DNA from 2 places in the Brevibacillus ginsengisoli genome. Region 1 is predicted to be linked to the other one. Evidence: riboswitches for the same ligand, from Rfam matches in the RefSeq annotation. Region 1 holds a riboswitch; the other holds the start of a gene.
What was found. A riboswitch is a leader RNA that binds a small molecule or an ion and turns the genes downstream of it on or off. The one in region 1 is predicted to bind cyclic di-GMP.

Region 1 (5,977 bases):
TCCGAGAATTTCATCTTGGTCACGCAATCCAAATTGCTGCTTCATTATGGGGTGGTAGGCTGGTTTACCCGTCCGCCAAATGGCTCCCAGTCCAAGCGCATGAGCAGCCAGCAGCATATTTTGGATGGCGGCATTCACTGCAGCGCGCTCTTCTAACAGCAGCACATCCGGGTGATCGGAAGGAACCACCGCCACTGTGATGACGAGTGGGGCACGAAAAGCCTTTTCTACTTCTTTTTCCAAACGCTTCTGATTCTCCTCGCTCGTCGGGTCATCCATCTCATCCCGCGTAACGGCAGCATATCCCTCTCCCAGCTTGCGTCTGCCCTCCCCTGTCATGACAAAGAATTTCCACGGCTCGGTATGTCGATGATTAGGCGCCCAAGTCGCCGCCTCGAGCAACGTTTCGATCACCTGTTGATCTACGGGATCACTTTTTACCTTGCCGATTGATCTTCTTGTACGAATCGCTTCTATAACATCCATCTGTATCCCACCTTTACATAGAGGATTATCGACTGTTTCTATTCATATGTAACAAGACCATTATTAATATGCATGATCCCCTTGTCAAACCATGGCAAAAAAACAAGAGCCTACTCCATGCGAAGCGGCTCTTGTTTGTGGATTAGATATTAAAACAAAACGTATGCGCCAGGACCGATGAGGGCGACACCCACAGCAACGGCGATTAACATCAGATTGTACTCAAATCCGTTCGTCGTTACCCAGTAACCGTTTTTGCCATGAACCTTTACAATTGCGACCAACATCGTCATGACAATGAAAAGTGCAGCCACCCACGTAAATACGCCAGCTGCGAAGAACAAACCGCCAGCAAGCTCAAGTAATCCGGCAATGGCGGCCATCAGGACTCCTGGTTTGACGCCGATTGATTCCAACCAACCGCCAGTTCCTTTCAAGCCATATCCGCCGAACCAGCCAAACAACTTCTGTGTGCCGTGCCCCGCGAAGGTTAAACCTACAACCAAACGAATGATTAAAAGACCTAGATTCATCATGATAATTCCTCTCCTTTATGAATGAGTGAAAAGTATTTAACTTACTTTATGTAAGTATAATAAGTTATGTTACTTACTTTTGTCAAGCTACTTTTTAAAATTTAAGTACTTGTCCAAAGGTAAGCAAAAAAGACCCGCTTCCTGCCTAAGCAAGAACGAGTCTCTTTTTTCATTGAATGATATTAGATCAATAAGAACTTGTTGGAAAACTCCATTGCCGGAATCGGTCGGCTAAACAAATACCCTTGCGCCTCTTCACAGTGATGCTCCCGCAAAAATTGCAGCTGTTCCTCGGTCTCTACGCCTTCTGCCGTCACTTTGAGATTCAGGTTGTGCGCCATAGAGATAATCGTTGCGACAATGGCCGCATCGTTGCCTCCCTGCGTAATCTCCTTCAGGAAGGATTGGTCTATCTTTAATTTGTCGATTGGCAAACGTTTGAGATAATGAAGCGAGCTGTAGCCCGTTCCAAAGTCATCCATGCCGATTTGGACCCCAAGCTGTTTTAGTTCTTGTAGGGTATTCATCGTATGACTGACATCCATCGCCATGCTCTCCGTAATCTCCAGCTCCAGATAATTCGGGTTGCACAAGCTCTCCTCCAGAATGAACTTCACCGTAGAGATGAGGTTATGCTTCATGAACTGTTTGGAAGAAAGATTCACCGCAATCGAGATCGGCTCCATCCTTCCTTCATTCCATTCTTTTAACTGGCGGCAAGCCGTCCGCATCACCCAAACGCCAATCGGTATAATTAAGCCGGTTTCCTCTGCCAACGGGATAAACTGCGCGGGTGACACGAGTCCCCATTTGGGATGGTTCCAGCGGATCAAAGCTTCCGCTCCGACGACTTTACCGGTCTTCACATGAATTTGCGGCTGATAGTACAGCTCAAATTCATGACGCTCCAACGCACGGTACAAATCGTTTTCGATAACGATTCGCTCTTGTGCTTTTTCATTCATATTGGGCTTATAGAATTGATAATGGCTTCCTTTATCCTTAATTCGATACAAGGCCGTATCCGCGTTGACCAATAGCGTCTCCGTATCGGTTCCGTCGTTCGGATAGACGGCGATTCCGATGCTGCAGGAGAGATGAAACTCATAACCCTGCTCAATCACAGGCTCTTCAATACAGTTGATGATTTTCTGCGCGATCTCACCAATCTCCTGTTCTGACTCCACATCAGATAAAAGCACGGCAAACTCATCTCCGCCAATGCGAAACAAACGATCATTTATCCCAAGGCAGCGGCTCATCCGATTGGCCAAAGAAATCAGAAGGGTATCCCCATATTGATGGCCTAAGGAGTCATTTACCTTTTTGAAGTGATCAATGTCGATAAACAAAATCGTATAGGTCTTGTTTTGATCCGTTGTCGAAATGACGATTTCATCGATTCGTTCTTTTAACGCCCGTCGGTTTGGCAAATGCGTCAATTCATCGTGAAGTGCCATAAAATTAATTCGCGCTTCTGCCAGCTTGCTATCCGTTATATCTTTAAACATAGCGATAAATCCAGTGGTATTGTTTTCATTATCAGACAACTTAGCTGTAGAAAGACTCACCCACTTCAGGAAACCATCTTTGGTCAGCCTTTGCACTTCAAGTCCCGTGAACTTTTTGTTTCGGAGCATAACATCATCGAATATTTTTGCAAATTCCTTCTTATTCTCTTGAGCGATCAGGGGATACGGTTGGTGAACAATTTCTTCTCTCTTCCAACCAAATATCTCTTCCGCCGCCGGATTCCAAATGGTGACTTTTTGATCCTGATCAAGAGTAATGACCGCGATAGGAGACGCCTCTATAACAGCCTTCAAGGCATGCGTGCTCTGCCACAAAGAGTTTTCAACTTTTCGTTTGGTGGTGATATCAGACAGTAATCCTATGTAATGGGCAACATTTCCACTTTCATCGCGAAGGGCCGTTATGATGAGATGCTCAAGATACACGTCGCCATTCTTGCGTTTGTTCCAAATCTCACCTTCCCAGCGATCTAGATTCGCAATACCCTTCCACATTTCGTTGTAAAAACCTTGATCATGCAAATCCGATTTGAGAAAACGAGGATTCTGACCAATCACTTCATCAAAAGAATAACCCGTAACATCCGTAAAAGCCGGATTGACATACGTGATGAGTCCTGATTGGTTCGTAATCATAAGGCCTTCCACTAAATGATTAAGCACTTTCTTATATAGTTGTACGTCCTGTTCCATCTTGTAAGGATCCTCCGAGGCTGAAGACTGGGGCAATATTCTGCATTTTTAATATATACTAAATTCCTATTTTGGTCATTAGAATCACTGAGAGTTTTTCTGCATTTTTTTATTAAAAAACATTTTAATAGGTATTTTATAACACATATAAGCAGTGTATAATTAGGAATATAGTCCCTAATCGAATGATATTCTTCGAAAATAGCAAACTCATCGAAAGGTGTGGACGCAAAGCTGCGGGTCTAATGGTTTTTAAAAGCCAACGACAGCCGGGTTGCCGAAAAGAGGTGTGGAAATGAAATATACGGGACGGTTCACTTTAACACTCATTTGTTTGTTTACTTTAGCTGCCTATTTTTCTAGCGACTTCCAAGCTGTAGGGATGTTTATCTACTTGATCGACATAACTTACTTGCTGGTAGCCTGGTTTCTAGGCAAACAGTATGATCGTGCCAAATACTACTCGGAACATGATGGACTGACAGGAGTTTATAACAGACGTTATTTAACCGAGATGGTCATGAAGCTCCTCAACACGATGAAAAAGCAAGACAGAGAAGTGAGCATGATCGTCGTGGACGTCAATGACTTCAAATTAATCAACGATGAATACGGTCATCTTTTTGGCGACCATGTTTTAAAAAATGTGGCCACAATCCTGAGTTGCAACCTTCCAAAAGGAAGTCTTGTCTCCAGATGGGGTGGTGACGAGTTTCTCATTGTCATTCCAGATGTGAATGAAGAAGAGACGGCTGCATCCGTCTTACAGATTCATGAGGAATTAGAGCGGCTTACCAACTTATTTCGCATAAATATTACCGCTTCTATCGGCGTCTCCGTTTATCCGCGCGACGCCAGCACTCTTGATGATCTCATTCACATGGCGGACCTTCACATGTACGATAGTAAACGCGAGTATAAAACGGTGTGCTTGCAATCCATAGAGACTCCTATGTAACTATTCTTGTCCATCCCAAGGAAGCTGATAAAATTGCTGGGTATTGGCAAAAATGGTTCTGGCCGTTTCATCGATCGAAAGCCCTTTAAGCTCAGCTATTCGTTGAATCACATCGATAACCATTCGAGGATGTGTCATCAATCCGCTAAACGGGCCTTCGAACGGCCACGGCCCATCTGTCTCAGCCATCAGTAATTCTAGCGGATATTTACTGACGAGAGCTTGAATCTCTTCTTCATAGAGAACATCCGGCGTGATAGAGACTCTGTAGCCATTACGGATCATCCGGGTAATCGTCGAATCGCTCCCTTTAAACCAGTGAAAATGAGCGGCTGACACCTGATGCTTCTCCAACAAGTCACAGGCGATATCGGCGTCTTCATAAACCGCATGCATTACTATTGGTTTATTGACTTCCTTGCTCAATTGGATGAATTGCTCTAGCAGCTGACAGTACGGCTCGATTGTAAATGCCTGTCCGGTTTGCTCCGCTTCGGTGCGCTTATAATACGGAAGCCCTACTTCCCCAATAGCTACAATCTCCTGCCGATTCGCTCGGATGAAGTCACAGATCCAGTTCAACTCCGCTTCACTCGGCAGCTCTTGTTCCGGATGATAGCCGTAAGCCGCAAAAACTTGTTTTGGAAACTGCTGCTGAAGCCGTCGCACCGTCAAGCAAGAACGCTGATTCATCGAAACGGCAATCAGTGCTTTGATTGGGCTTGTGGCCAGTCCTTTTACCAGCTGAGCTGCTTGTAGGGTCACAGCCTCAGAATTCATGTCCGTCAAATGAAACGGTTCATCATATTTATCCAAGTGAATGTGTGCGTCAATTGCTTTGATCACGTTCGCATCCTCCCAGAACAAAACCTAGTCGCATTGACCAGGTTTTGTCTTCTGTGTATGGGATGATTGTATCTTACTTTTACACGAATTCGCTAGTCTTTACTGTCCCCCGTTAGTATGAACAAACTGTCCCTTATAAAAAACTTGTAAACATGTTATATTTCTGCGGAAAACATAGAGAGAGGGCGGCTGATTATAGTGGCGTTGGAAATGAGAAAAAAATGTGAGCGTTGTAATTCTCCACTTGAGGGCAATTCACTCGCGTATATCTGTACCTACGAATGTACCTTTTGCTCTGCCTGTACGGAAGATATGAATTGCGTTTGTCCCAATTGCGGGGGAGAGTTGGTAAGAAGACCGAGGAAGCCAGCAAGTAAAAACTAGTTACTTACCTCGCAGGGCTAATTTTGTTTAATTCACCGGTTTGATCATTCACAGCGAAATAAAAATCTGACCAAGCTTCGTTCCCCTGTTCAATATCCACAACTCCGCAAATCACGGCGATATCCGCTTCTTGATGCGAAGTTAGATATTCGAATAAGAAGCCTTGGGGGCTTTGGGCAGAGAAGACCTGATTCCCCTCCAAATCAAAGCCGATCAAATATTCTGGACGATCCCAGTTGTCGCCAACTAAAGCGACAACTCTTTTTACGTTTTCATAGTACTTGGCTTCAAACACATTTTGGACTGCTGGACTAACCACTTGACCATCATAAAACCACTGCAATTCGTTAATTACTAGAATGTCAATCATCATGAGCATTCTCCTACCTGCTTTTCAGCCAGTTATCATAATCCTTGATTGGATAACCCCCAATTGCGGTGTCTCCGGCAGTTTTCCAACGAATCTTCCCTATTTATTTCATGATCATCCAACCCTAAAAATACCAAATAAAACATTTTGTTGCAATTTTTCGTAATAAAAT
Region 2 (5,977 bases), on a different contig from region 1:
CGTAATGACCGTAATAATTCCGCCAATTTCGTCCGAACGCTTCCCAAGCTTCTGAATCGAGTCTGTGGCAAAACGAACTGTATTGGTTACCGTACTTAAATGTTCGATGGCTTTATTAATGGCTTCTTCCCCACGTCGGGCCTCATCAGTTGAGTCCATAGCCAGACGAACAGTCAAATGAGCGCGCTCGTCTCCATTCGAAACCTCGCGCTTGACGTTCTCCACTAACGAAAGCACTGTGTTGGCTTGATCTGACTGATGGGTTGTCCCGCTTGCCACCTCTTGAATAGAAGTGGCGATTTGATCAGCTGATTCGCCCGTCCGAGTGGCTGCCTGGCGAAGTTCTTGGCTATTGTCATTCAATTGATTCGAATTCAGCTTCACTTCTTTGACAAGGGTGGAAAGATTTCTGACCATTCGATTGAAATTAGTCGCCAGTTCGCCAATCTCGTCCTTACTCTTTACTTCAAGTGAGGAAACCGTAAAATCTCCGCTTGCCACAAGATTGACATGATCAATCACTCGTTTGATCGGGCGAACGGTAATTCTGACGACAAGGAAGGTTATGATCGCCGCGAGGAACGGCAAAATAATACCGATGATGATTGTACCCTTGATCATCTCCCACGTGCGTTTGGACAAAATACTGGCATCAAAGTCAATAGCGTTAATCGCAATGATTTCTTTACTTTCATCGTGGTCTTTATAGATTGGGGCGTAGCCGGTGATGCGATCAATTCCACCAAACGTATACACATCAGAGAACGCCGGATGCTTCATGCTTTTCACCATCTCAAAAGCCTTCTGATCGATGTCGAAGTGGTCACCGGCTTTAATGCCTTGTTGTTGCAAATACTTGTCCGCCGCCAGAAGCTTGCCATCTAGCGATAAGATATATTCGTTTTTGAAGATCGGTTTTTTGGCGATTGTCCAGCTGATTCGCTCTTCTATTGGCTGGCGAATGGATTCATCTCCAGCTGTCAGCTTCTCGATATCCCCTGGGTTCAGGATTCCCGTCGTGATGTTGGCACACCCGATCAATTCCACACCGGCAGCCTGTTTCACCTGCTCGTAGCTGGTCACATAGTTGACCACAGTGAGAAGACTGATGCTTACTAAAACAATTGATAATACAATCATCGTAATTTTCCCGGTAATACCAATCCTCATAATATCCCCCGTTATTATCATTTTTCTATGAGATTACTACTTGATTACGTCCTTTTTGTTTTGCCTCGTACAAGTTTTTATCTGCTGTTGCGATCAGTGTCTTGGGTTGCTGTTCCGAAGTTGGTATCGTGCTCGCAATTCCACCAGAAATGGTGACATACGGACTAATGCTCGATTGATTATGGGGGAACTGAGCCGTCTCCACATTATGGCGAATTTTCTCGGCGATCATAGCAGCGGCGGCGCAATCTGTCTCTGGTAAAACTACAATAAATTCTTCCCCGCCATATCTTGCCGCAAAATCACCCGGCCGTCTTAAAGGCGCACTGATTAGCTGGGCTACCTGCTTGAGACAGTCGTCTCCCGCTTGATGGCCATAGCTATCGTTATATCCCTTAAAGAAGTCGATATCAAACATAATAATGGATAACGGCTTATTGTTTCGCAAAGCCCGATTCCATTCTTTTTGATAATTTTCATCAAAAAAACGTCGGTTAGGGATCCCTGTAAGTCCATCGACAGAAGAGATTTCTTGCAAGATTTGATTGGTGGCCGCAAGCTCCCTTTCTACTTTTATACGCTCTTCGATGTCACGCTTTAACAGCTCCTCCTGATTGTACCGTCTAATCGCTCCACCGATACTGGCAGCGGCGGCAATCAGAATCGCTTCTTCATTAATGCTCCAAACTCTTTCATTGTTGCAATCATTAAATCCGATAAAACCCCAGAAGGTATCACCTACGAAGATTGGAACAATGAGAAAGGAAAGACTCCCCTGTGATTCAAGCAATCTTGTCTCTTCCTCGGGTAGATCCTTCACTAGACCTACAATTAGCCCTCCAGAAGACAGCCGATCGTACCAACGTGAAATGCCCATTTTCTTGTAGGAGATATTTTGAAGCAGCGGATTGCTTAATTGCGGCTCAACCGAATCACGCACCCATTCATAACGGTGGCTGACCAGAAGATCATTCGTCTGTGGGTCATGATGGTTCTCATACACATAGACCCGGTCCACGTCGGCGTTCGTTCCAAGGATCGTTAAAACCTTGTGAATCGTTGCTCCGAATTCCTCAGGCATCGTCAATAAATAGTGAGCGGCATCGGCAACTCCTTTGAGGAGTCTTTCTTGTTTCTGAATCATCTCATCTGCTTGTTTGCGCTCGGTTACGTTGCGGCTGACAAGAATAATCGATTCGCATTTCCCCTGATCATCCAATATGAAGCTAATCGCTACCTCAAGCCAAATGTAATGCGATTTGGCATGGCGCAGGCGAATTTCTGTTTTGCAGGAGTTCATCGAACGCATACATCTCGTTATTTCACTTGTAAGCATCTTACGGTCATCAGGATGGATAAACTCAACAATAGACTTCCCAACTATCTCCTCTTGAGTGTAGCCAAATTCATGATTACAAGCCTGGTTGATATACTCGATGACGAACTGTTGGTCCATTTGGCAGATAACGTCCGAAGAGTGATCGGTGATTTGACGCAGTTTCTCTTCACTTGCTCGCAAAGCCGCTTCCACTTTCATACGATCAGTAATATCGCGAATAATGCACAGGACAGCTGGCTTGTTCTGATAAAGAAAAGCCATAGCCGTTACCTCAGTATCAACGACTTCTCCATTTAATCGAACCAATTTTTCATAAAGAGGTTCAACTTTTGCATGATCGTTTTGTAAGAATGCCATACGAGATCTGGCCAATTGTTGGGAATCTGGGTGAACCAACTCAATGGCAGGCTTCTCGATCAGCTCCTCCTCGTTTTTCGCGCCAAACATTTGCATCGCGGCTGGATTGACGTAGATTACTCGATTGTCACAATGAACGAGCATAGCATCTGGAGAAAACTCGACTAGCTGGCGGTACCGCTCCTCGCTCTCCTTCAATTCTCTCTCGATTTGCTTGCGATCCCGCATATCCCGAATCGTACTGGCAATGGCCACAACCTCTCCCGAACCGTTATGAACAGGCGAATAGGTCACATTCACGTTTATCAAGGTGCCATCTTTGTGTCGGCGTATCGATTCCATTGCAGTCAATTTCTCGCCTGCCATGACGCGTTGACAGTTCATCTTATACTCCTCATACAGATTAGGGAAGATAATCGGGAAGGCTTGTCCGACCAATTCTTCCTTTTTCCAGCCAAAAATCATTTCATAAGCGGTATTGACTGAGAGTAATATTCCTTCCAAATCGACAATGGCAATAGCGTCTGTTGTATGGTTAATAAAGGATTCCAACTGCTCCTTCGCTTCTCGAATCTGTTTTTGGGCTAGCAACTGTTCTGAGATGTCCTTGAAAATACAAACCGCTCCAGCTACTGCGCCATTTTTCCGTATGCAACTCACTACATATTCAACGGGAAAACTTGCCCCATTCTTGCGCAAGAAATTGTCGGTTGTCCGCAACTGTGGGATTCCCTCTTGCATGGCCTGTACAAAGGGACACTCTTCAGCCTCCCCCTCTGGATTCACGCGATAGACTAACTGATGGATTTTATGATAGAGCAGTTCTTCTCGACGAAATCCCAGCATTTTCAAAGCAGCCGGGTTAATAAATGTGATATTCCCTTGGATATCCAACCCGAAGATTCCTTCACCCGCTGCCTGTAAAATCATCTCTGTCTGATCATGCAGGTGTTTAACCTCAGCTTCAACAGACCGCTCCCTCATTCGAGCGCGCTCTTCAACGGTATCAAACTGATAGGAGTCTTCCTTATATTGCAAAATCGTTTTAATGTACTCTTCGGAAAACGACTCCTCCTCAGAAACAGTTGGAAGCGTACTAATGTCCTTGCCGCAATGGGGGCAAATCCATTTTTCCTCCTCTCTGAGACTAGACACCGAGGCTCCGAAGCAAAAGCAACACATCTTCTTGATCATCATGGCGCATCCTCCTCACTTCACGATCATGACCGGAATTTGGGATTGATTAGCAATTCCGAGGCTGACGCTTCCCAGTGACAATGTTGAATAATTGGTTAAGCTTCTGCATCCCAAAATAATCGCATCTACCGATTTTTGATTCGAGTATTCCAGAATCATCTTCGTTACCGTGCCTTCCAATACAATGCCTTCCAACTGGGCGTCCAAATCAGTGAAAAAATCCATCACTTTTTTCACTAGTTCTTCCGCCTGACGATGGACGACCTGCTTTATTTCCGGATACGTATCCATTAAAGCGGCATAGCTTGGAATTACATGAAGAACGTGGATTTCCTTGGGGATTCCCGGAAAAAAACGTTCAATAAATTCGTGAAATTTGGTTAAGAATTCTGTTCCGTCCACTGCTATTACTATTTTCATCGTTTTCACCATTCCATTAAAAGGAAGTAACAGTATACAAGTAAAATAGACCAGTTACATTTGGAATTAACTGGTCGGTTGCACTAATCGCTCCGTGTCATCCAAGTGCCCAAGATACAGATGACCGATCATCGCTCCCATTTTTCGATTTGGTAATTCTTAGTACCAATGTACCATTTTTCATTATGAAAATATAGACAGTTTCATTCAAATTCCAAATATTTTATAGCGGTCCTTTTAGCGTTGCTGTCTCATTTCCCGGCAACTCATTCCATATCTTTTTTTAAACGATCGTTGAAAAGCACTAAGACTTCCAAAACCTGCTTCAAATGCAATAGAAGTGATATCCTGTGCGGTGAATTGGACCAACCAACGCGCTTTTTTCAACCGTAGCTCCGTTAAATATTGGCTCGGCGTTGTTCCCAACTGTTTACGAAACAGTTGAATTAAATGAAATTTGGTAACTCCCGATATACGCGCCACTTGATCAAGAAAAAGCTCAGAGGTAAATTCTTCTTGAAGGTATTCCATTGCCCGCTTTAAGGCAGGATGGTAAAGAGCAGATCCCGCTTGCCGTTGCTCTACTCGATCGCGATGGTTTCTGTGCGTCCCCTCTTGGACGAGTAACAACTGTTTGACCAACTGATACTCCAGCTCTTCTAACATAAACGGGATAGATGTCATCTGCATGGTCTCTAAGAAGGCACGTTGAGCCAGTTGATAGAAATCTCGGTTGCACCCTTCTCCCCATTTATCCAACTGGAATCGATTAGCGGATACCCCCCATTGTTCCTCCAGTATTTGCGCCATATATGTTTGTTTGATTCCAAGCACCATGATTTTGGCAGGTTTTTCATCGGTATAATGCCTGTGCTCGTCATCTGGAGACACGACTAACCGATTCTTCGTACTTAAGCGGCGAATTTCCTGATTACACTGAATAGATGGTGTACCTGCTAGCGGAATACTCATTTGATAGCAATCTCCATGGCCATGCAATACATCGGAGGAGTGGGGTTCCAGATGAAATATTCGCAGCCCGCTAAAGTTCATTTCCAGTACCATTTCCACGCTCGGCACCCCCTCAATATTTGCCGCGTTGTCATCTCAATTATTGCGGTATGTACTAGTACGAAAATTTGTATAATAAACATATTTCATTATACTTTAGTTAGTCTTTGAAAAGATATCGTGCAAAAAGGGTGATCGAATGATAAACAATGGTTTGGTAAAAAAACAAGGGTTAACCAAAGAAGAGCTGGAGCAGATAGAGCAATTGGCGGCGCTTTGTGACCAAGCGGAAAATATTCAACTCAAACTAAATCGGGACATGCTGCGCAACCGTCCCACTAATGAAACCAATGATTTTCTCTACTACGAGGATAATCAACTTGTTGGATTCTTAGGAATCTACTCCTTCCGTTCTACAGAGGCTGAAGTAAGTGGAATGGTTCACCCTGATTATCGCAGGAAGGGTATCTTCCGCTCACTCCT

Region 2: linked by a shared signal. The riboswitch ahead of ACQCN2_RS22220 (universal stress protein) and the one ahead of ACQCN2_RS00175 (GGDEF domain-containing protein) in region 1 are both predicted to bind cyclic di-GMP.

The regions. Positions count from the first base shown of each region.
Region 1 covers NZ_JBNJQR010000001.1:27,070-33,046, reverse strand. Annotated here, with positions in the region: gene ACQCN2_RS00190 (nitroreductase family protein) at 1-486, opposite strand, end outside; gene ACQCN2_RS00185 (DoxX family protein) at 636-1,022, opposite strand; gene ACQCN2_RS00180 (sensor domain-containing protein) at 1,205-3,247, opposite strand; cyclic di-GMP riboswitch class I at 3,441-3,529, shown strand; gene ACQCN2_RS00175 (GGDEF domain-containing protein) at 3,543-4,205, shown strand; gene ACQCN2_RS00170 (TatD family hydrolase) at 4,206-5,051, opposite strand; gene ACQCN2_RS00165 (DUF1272 domain-containing protein) at 5,250-5,435, shown strand; gene ACQCN2_RS00160 (hypothetical protein) at 5,440-5,808, opposite strand.
Region 2 covers NZ_JBNJQR010000013.1:88,587-94,563, forward strand. Annotated here, with positions in the region: gene ACQCN2_RS22210 (methyl-accepting chemotaxis protein) at 1-1,170, opposite strand, end outside; gene ACQCN2_RS22215 (PAS domain S-box protein) at 1,196-4,063, opposite strand; gene ACQCN2_RS22220 (universal stress protein) at 4,076-4,483, opposite strand; cyclic di-GMP riboswitch class II at 4,547-4,629, opposite strand; gene ACQCN2_RS22225 (helix-turn-helix domain-containing protein) at 4,721-5,548, opposite strand; gene ACQCN2_RS22230 (GNAT family N-acetyltransferase) at 5,694-5,977, shown strand, end outside.